Regions from separate parts of the Bradyrhizobium sp. IC4060 genome, predicted to be linked through region 2. Evidence: predicted binding sites of a transcription regulator. Region 2 holds the regulator's gene; the other holds the start of a gene.
What was found. The regulator LexA, encoded in region 2, represses DNA repair genes until DNA is damaged. The targets are predictions, from matches to a motif close to TGTTCNNNNTGTGTTCNG.
Positions count from the first base shown of each region.

Region 1: a site for LexA is predicted at 2,104-2,121, ahead of I6F16_RS06485 (DNA repair protein). Genes of this name have one in related genera too.

Region 1 is NZ_JADYVJ010000001.1:1,370,254-1,374,384, forward strand. It holds gene I6F16_RS06480 (DNA polymerase Y family protein) at 1-1,354, opposite strand, end outside; gene I6F16_RS06485 (DNA repair protein) at 1,251-2,039, opposite strand; gene I6F16_RS06490 (putative DNA modification/repair radical SAM protein) at 2,202-3,437, shown strand; gene I6F16_RS06495 (UdgX family uracil-DNA binding protein) at 3,437-4,131, shown strand, end outside.
Region 2 is NZ_JADYVJ010000006.1:97,799-101,929, forward strand. It holds gene glp (gephyrin-like molybdotransferase Glp) at 66-1,274, shown strand; gene lexA (transcriptional repressor LexA) at 1,451-2,152, shown strand; gene I6F16_RS21010 (hypothetical protein) at 2,538-2,975, shown strand; gene I6F16_RS21015 (GAF domain-containing protein) at 3,189-4,130, shown strand.

The sequences.
Region 1 (4,131 bases), on a different contig from region 2:
GTGGGCCATCGGGCACGGTCGCGAACGGCACCTTGATCGGCTCCGGCTTGTCGAACAGCCGCAAGGGACGCAGCGGCGGCTCGCTCTCGGTGCGAACAGGCCATTCGGCCTGCATGGCCGCGGTGAGATGATGCTGCGCCGATGCGGCCAGCACCGCGCTTTCGGGGATATGGGTATCCTGCGGCAGGTGCACGACGACACGCTTGCCGCCGATGCGCGCGGCGATGCGGTCGATCAGCGCGGCGAGCTCGTCATTGTCGTGAACATGGGCATCGAGATCGCGCTGCTCCTGCACCACGATCTCGGTGCGGCTCGCCGACAACCGCACCATGTCGAAGCCGAAACCGGGATCGAGGGGATCGGCGAGGGCATCGAGCCGCTCGCGGAACAAGCGGTCGACCACGGCGCTTCGCGTCACCGGACGCCCGGTCTCGACCGTAATCGTACGCACCACACCATCGGTGCGGAAGAACGCCGCTTCAAGCCGCCGCGCGCCTTTGCCCTGCTTCTCCATGGATGCGATCAACGTGTCGGCGAGCCGCGACAGCGTCATCGCGATCATGGTGTCGGTTGCGATCGGCTCGGAAAAGCGCTTCTCGACGATGTAATCGGGCAGCGGTTTGCGCGGGCTGATCGGCGCATCACCCTGCCCCAATGCATGGGCGAGCAGCGTGGAGAAGCGCGCGCCGAACCGCGCCGTGATCTCGGAGGCGCTGCGCGATGCGACGTCGCCGATGGTTTTCAGCCCGGCACGGCGCAGGCCGGTGGTGATGGCTTCACCCGCACCGAGCGCGGAGACTGGAAACGACCTGATCGCCTCCGCCTCGCCGCCATCGGCCACGATGGTGCCGGATACCTGCCGCGTCAGCGTGCGGGCGCAGACCGAGGTGCCCGCGATCGCCGCGCTGACGGCAAAGCCTTGCCGGTCGAGCGCCCGGACCAATGTCCGCAACAGCGCGGCCTCGCCGCCGAACAGATGCGCGCAACCGGTGATGTCCAGGAACAGCCCGTGCGGTGGATCGAGCGCCACCAGCGGCGTGAAGCGGTCGCACCAATCGGCGATGTCGCTGAGCGTCTTCGTATCGGCCACGGTATCGGCGTCGAACACACGCAAATCCGGGCACATCGCCCGCGCATTGGCGAGCGGTTGGCCGATATACAGGCCGAGGCGCTCGGCGGCCTCGTCCAGCGCATGGATCACCAGCGCATTGTTGTCCTTGATGACGACAATGCTCGGCTCATGGTTGGTTTTACCCAGCCCGGCGCTGCCAAGGAACCGCTGGATCCTGTCGATGGGCAGGCGCGGCAGCCACAGGCTGAGGATACGTCGACGGTTCACTGAACTGGCACTCATCACAATTCCATTCCATGATCCACCGGCCGCAGGGGCCATGACGATTGCGCAAGAGCTCGGCATCGAACACCGGCGCGCCCCAGGCACTCCACACCGAGTCCGGCGGCGAATGCGCCGCACGCAGCATCCATCGTGTCTCCGCGGTCGAAGGCAGCGGCTGCGCGGCCATCCGCAGCAAGAGGCCGGTGACACCGGAGCCTTGCGCGGCCAGCGTCAGCTTGCGGCTCGCCACCAGATCGAACTGCCTGGTCTCGCCCCAGAGCTCAAGCACGACGGCGCCGAGCGCATCGCAGGCGAGCGCATCGGCCGAGGTGCGCAACGCGCTCTCGACATCGGCGGCGCGCACCATCACCACAGGGCGCGGATCGAGGCCGAGCTCGGCAAGCCCACTCATCGACAACGCACCGGTTTCGAACTCCGAAAAATCCTGCCGCACCCACAATAGCGGCCGGCGTGCGCTCACGCGTCCCGCAAGGCCCATGACAAAGCCCGTCGCGGCCGCGCCCTGACGCCCCTCACAAAACACCTCGTGGATCGCCGCGCGCGCGAACCCGCCCTTCAGCGCGGCGTCGGCCGCGCCATGGCCGAGCGCGATGCGATCGCGCGGATGCACGACCTCCGCCGTCTCGATGCGCTCGATCTGGCTACGCAAGGTCGCAAGCGCGCTCATACGTGCGCCGCTCATGCTCGCCGCTCCTCAGAGGTGATTGCCGATGGCTCTCAAAAAGAGAACCAGCGGCTGGCTCATTTGTTCATGATATGTTCTAATATAAAGCTAACGGCGCCGGCAGAGTCAATCGAATTGGCGCATCCAAAGATTCATGAGCGGAATCAAAGAGATTCAAACATGGACGTACAACGCAAGCTGGAGATTCTGGCGGATGCCGCCAAATACGACGCATCCTGCGCCTCCAGCGGCACCGAGAAGCGGGATTCCAGCGACGGCAAGGGCATGGGCTCGACCGCGCCGGGCATGGGCATCTGCCATTCCTACGCGCCGGACGGACGCTGCATCTCCCTGCTCAAGGTGCTGCTGACCAACGCCTGCAATTACGATTGCCTTTATTGCGTCAACCGCGCCTCCTCGAATGTCCCACGCGCCCGCTTCACCATCGACGAATTGGTCAAGCTCACGCTCGACTTCTACCGGCGCAATTACATCGAGGGCCTGTTTCTCTCCTCCGGCATCATCCGCAGCCCTGATTACACGATGGAGCAAGTGGTGAGCGTCGCGCGAAAACTGCGCGAGGAGCATCATTTCCGCGGCTACATCCATCTGAAGACCATTCCCGAGGCCGACGACGCGCTGATCGCCGAGGCCGGCAAATATGCCGACCGCCTTTCGATCAACATCGAGATGCCTGAGGAGACGAGCCTGCAGCAATTCGCGCCGGAGAAGGACGTGCGCGCGATCCGCCGCACCATGGGCCGGCTGCGGCTGAAGCTGGACGAGGCCGAGGAGAGCCGCAGCGCCAAGACGAAGGCCAAACCGCAGCGCTTCGCGCCCGCCGGACAAAGCACGCAGATGATCGTCGGCGCAGATAGCGCCTCCGATCACACCATTCTCCACACCAGCGCCAATCTCTACGGCGCCTACCGGCTGCGGCGCGTCTATTACTCCGCCTTCAGCCCGATCCCCGATGCCAGCCGCGCGCTGCCCCTGCGCGCGCCGCCGCTGCTGCGCGAGCACCGGCTCTACCAGGCCGACTGGCTGATGCGGTTCTACGGCTTCGATGTCGGCGAGATCGTCGACGACAGCGCGATGCTGCCGCTCGACATCGATCCCAAGCTGGCCTGGGCGCTGCGCCACCGCGACCGCTTCCCGCTCGACGTCAACCGCGCCAGCCGCGAGGAGCTGCTGCGCGTTCCGGGCTTCGGCACCAGGACGGTCGAACGCATCCTCGCAACGCGGCGCACCACCACGATCCGCCTCGCCGATCTCGCGCGGCTGCATGTGCCCCGCAACAAGGCGCTGCCGTTCATCGTCCTCAGCGATCACCGCCCCTCACCGCATCGTCTCGATGCCGCCGGGTTGATCGAACGGTTCAAGCCGAAAGCAACGCAACTGGGATTTGGCTTCTGATGCAGTACATCATGCTCGACACCGAAACCGATTACGACGGCTGGCGCAAAGCCGCGCGCAGCCTCGTGCTCCATCACGTGCCGCCCGGCGCGGTCACCTGGACCGTGCAGGGCCACGAAGCCGAGCTGTTCGCACCGTCCTCGCCGTCTCCGATCCTCGAGGTGAACGACGGCACGTTCACCGTCTCGGCAAAATTCGTCGAGCTTGCCAAGGCGGCGATCCTGCATCGCGACGGCGAGCGCTTTGCGATCCTCTATCGCTTGCTGTTCCGGCTGAAGGACAATCACGATCTCATCGAGGTCGCGACCGACCCCGATGTCGCGCTTGTCACGGCCATGGCGAAAGCGGTCTATCGCGACGAGCACAAGATGCATGCCTTCGTGCGCTTCCGCGAGATCGGCCGGGAACGCCAGGCGCACTACGTCGCCTGGTTCGAGCCGGAGCATCACGTCGTCGAGCTCGCCGCGCCGTTCTTCGCCAAGCGCTTTGCCGACATGCCCTGGTCGATCCTGACGCCGGACCTCTGCGCGCATTGGGACGGCCATGCGCTCTCGTTCACGCCGGGCGTCAGCAAGAGCGAGGCGCCGGGCGAAGACCGGCTGGAGGAAACCTGGCGGCGCTACTATGCCAGCATCTTCAATCCGGCCCGGCTCAAGGTGAAGGCGATGCAGGCCGAGATGCCGAAGAAATATTG
Region 2 (4,131 bases):
TCACGCCTGCACTCGGCTAGAACTCTCGCCGCCCATTGACTGATGTGCTCAGCAGGAGTTCGCCCGTGGCCCTGATGCCGGTTTCTGACGCGCTTGCCGCGGTGCTGGCCGGCGTCGAGCCGCTGGCTGAACAGATGGTTTGCCTCGACGAGGCCTACCATCGTGTGCTCGCCCGCGATGTCGCGGCGCGGCGCACGCAGCCGCCGGAGGCGATGTCGGCGATGGACGGCTATGCCGTACGCACGGCCGACGCGGCAAACGATTCGAGGTTGACCGTCGTCGGCGAGGTCGCGGCGGGCCGGCCGTTCGCGGGAAGCGTCGGCCCCGGCGAAGCCGTGCGGATCTTCACCGGCGGCGTCGTTCCCGACGGCGCCGATGCCGTCGTGATCCAGGAGGACACGGCTGCCGACGGCAAACATGTGACGATCAAGGAAGCCGCCATTTTCGGCCGGCACATCCGCCCTGCAGGCGTCGACTTCCGCGAAGGCGACGTGCTGCTGCGCAAGGGAATCCGCCTCACCGAGCGCGATCTCGCCCTTGCCGCCGGAATGAATCATCCGCATCTCGCCGTCATCCGCCGCCCGAGGGTTGCCGTTCTCGCCACCGGCGACGAGCTCGTGATGCCGGGCACCACGCCTGGTCGCGGCCAGATCGTCTATTCCAACGGCTATGCCCTGCATGCGCTCGCCCGCAGCGAGGGCGCCGAGACCATCGACCTCGGAATTGCCGCCGATACACTGGAGGCGACGTCCGCCGGCATCCGCCGCGCGCGCGAGAGCGGCGCCGACATCCTGATCACGACCGGCGGTGCCTCGGTCGGCGACCACGACCTGGTCCAGCAGGCGCTCAAGGGCGAAGGCATCGCGATGGCGTTCTGGAAGATCGCGATCCGGCCGGGCAAGCCGATGATGCACGGTCGGATAGGCGCGATGCGCGTGATTGGCCTGCCCGGCAATCCCGTGTCGTCCTACGTGTGCGCCTTCCTGTTCATGGTCCCCTTGATTCGCGCCCTGTCGGGCCGTTTAGCGATTCATCATCGGCGCGAGCGCGCCGTGCTGGGCCGCGATCTCGCCGCCAACGACCAGCGCGAGGACTATCTGCGTGCGCGGCTGGAGGAGCGCGACGACGGCACGCGCGTCGCCCTTCCGGTCAGCCATCAGGACTCCTCCCTTCTTGCGAATCTCGCTGCGGCACAGGTACTTCTGGTGCGCGCACCGTTCGCGCCGAAGGCCGAGGCCGGCACGCCTTGCGAGGTGCTCCGGCTGCCCGTCTGAGCCGCCCAGCCACACGCATTCCGCGAGCTTGGCCGCGTTCACCATAAATTAAGCAGTTGCGGAACACATATCGAACATATAGTGTCCGTTCATGATTTGTTTCGAGGATGTAGCGGCTTAGTGCCGGCTTCATCGTGTCGGAATCGAACGACATCAACCGGGGGACTTTGGTCGAGATGTTGACGCGCAAACAATACGAGCTTCTGCGGTTCATCAGCGAACGTCTGAAGGAAAGCGGCGTGCCGCCGTCCTTCGACGAGATGAAGGATGCGCTCGACCTGCGCTCGAAGTCAGGCATCCATCGCCTGATCACTGCGCTCGAGGAGCGCGGCTTCATTCGCCGCCTGCCCAACCGTGCCCGTGCCATCGAGGTGATCAAGCTGCCCGAGCTCCAGGCCGCCGCCGGCAATCGCCGTGGCTTCACCCCGAGCGTGATCGAGGGCAATCTCGGCAAGGTGCGCGCGAGCTCCAGCCCGCCCGCGGACGAGGGCGAGCGCCCCGTCGCGGTGCCCGTGATGGGCCGCATCGCCGCCGGCACGCCGATCGAGGCGCTGCAGACCCGCAGCCATACCATCAGCGTGCCGCCGGACATGCTCGGCTCGGGCGAGCACTACGCGCTCGAAGTGCGCGGCGATTCGATGGTCGAGGCCGGCATCCTCGACGGCGACATGGCGCTGATCCAGCGCAACGAGACCGCAAATACCGGCGACATCGTGGTGGCATTGATCGACGACGAGGAGGCCACGCTCAAGCGCTTCCGCCGCCGCGGCGCCTCGATCGCGCTCGAGCCCGCCAATGCCGCCTACGAGGTCCGCATTCTTCCGCCGAACCGCGTGAAGATCCAGGGCAAGCTGATCGGGCTTTACCGGAAGTACTGATACCGAAAGCATCCAGCGCCGCGCGCGCTTCGATCGGTATCGTCGATCCAGGATTGGAGCGGAGGTTTGTCCGCTCCGGCCGGACGGTTTCTCAGGTTCTGCGCTGACAGTCCGGTCTCTCTTCGCGCGCGACATCGCCCGTGCAGGTACGCAGCCGTTTCTGCTTCGCCCGTAGAGTTGTGCCGGCAGCGGTGATAGCGCTGGGCCGAATGCAAGGACGCGAGGTTTGTTCCTATCGAATCCGGGAAAGATAATGTGATCGCGTGCTGCAGACGCGAGCCGCAGATTTGCCCATAACCGAGCAGAGCGTTGTATGCTTCCACTCTGATAGAGGCCTGCGCCTCGAAAGAGACGCGGGTCGCTATCCCAGCATGAGGAGCACCCGATGTGTGACTACAGCCTGCATGCCGTCGCGACGCGCCCCGCCGAAGTCGGCGAGACGATCGTCACGACAACCTTCCGCGGCACCTCGACGCGCGGCTTCGCTTCCGAAGCCGATCCTTCCGTCGCGGTCTGTCTGCTCCCGGGAACGGAGCTCGCTTTCGCCGACAACGTCCGCTACGACAACCGCTGGATCTGGACGCGCACCGTGAACTCTCGCGTCGGCAAGTTCGGCAAGATCGACCCGCACATTCCCGATCGCCATCATGACGCGATCGAATTCCCCGACGGCAAATACGTGCTGGTGACGCAGCTCGTCGAAGGCCAGCGTGCGACCGTGCTGCAATTGCCGGTGACGCAGCCGGTGCCCGAGCGCGAGCACAAGCCGCAGATCGTCGCCGAGACGCGGCCGCCCACGATCACGCGCTTGCCGATCGGCTGACGCCCTGCGCCCGACGGGGCGAGGCCCGGATTGAAATTACCGTCGCCGGCCGAGGCCGGCGAGCCCGGTGAGTTTGTGTTTCAGGACATTCGATCGGCGAGCCTCCGCGCCTCGTCGCCGCACGAAGTTTGAGCCGTCCTGCCTGAATTTTGAACGTCCGCTCCGCAGCCAGATGACCGATGCTGCAATGGCTTGAGGCGGCGGACAGGCTCCATGAAGACCTTCATTCGCGTCGTTGAACTCTGGGTACCCGACCGGGCGCGCATGCGGCTGGAATTCGGCGGCGGCCTCTACGACGAAGGGCTGTCCGCGTTCAAGGCCGTCAGCGAAGAGCTGCACTTCGGATATGACGAGGGACTTCCAGGCAAGGCCTGGGCCTGTGCCCACCCCGTCATCCTCACGAAATTCGCCAACTCCTATTTCAAGCGGACCGATCAGGCCGTTGCGGCCGGCCTCACCTGTGGCGTGGCGGTGCCGGTGTTCGCGGGCGAATTCCTGCAAGCCGTGCTGGTGCTGTTCTGCGGCGACGACGAGGCGCATGTCGGCGCGATCGAGCTCTGGCACAACGATCCTGATCTCTCGCATGAGATGGGGCTCGTCGATGGCTATTACGGCACGGCGGACATGTTCGAATTCAACTCCCGCCACACCAGATTTCCGCGCGGATTCGGCCTGCCCGGACGTACATGGAAGGCGGGCCTGCCGCTGATCATCAAGGACCTGCACGACGCCAAGAGCTTCCTGCGCTGGGAGGACGCCGCCAAGGTCGGGATCAATCTCGGCGTAGGCGTGCCCTACCGAACCGGCACCGACCAGACCTGGGTCATGACATTCCTCTCCGCGCAGGCAACGCCGATTGCGCGACGCTTCGAGATCTGGGTCCCGAACGAGGACCGTTCGGCGCTGGTCTTTCGCGCCGGCGATTGCAGCGCGCAGACCGACCTCGCCGCACGCTATGCGGCGCAGTCCATCGCCAGGGGCGAAGGCAGCATTGGCGGCGCCTGGGCCGCCGGCATGCCCGCGCTCAACGACGATCTCACCCGTGACGGCTCGATCGCCGGCTCCGAAGCCTGCGCAGCCGGGCTGAGCCGAATGGTGGCCCTGCCGGTCATCGGCAACGGAGGGCTTGACGCCGTGCTGGCCTGGTATTTGTGAT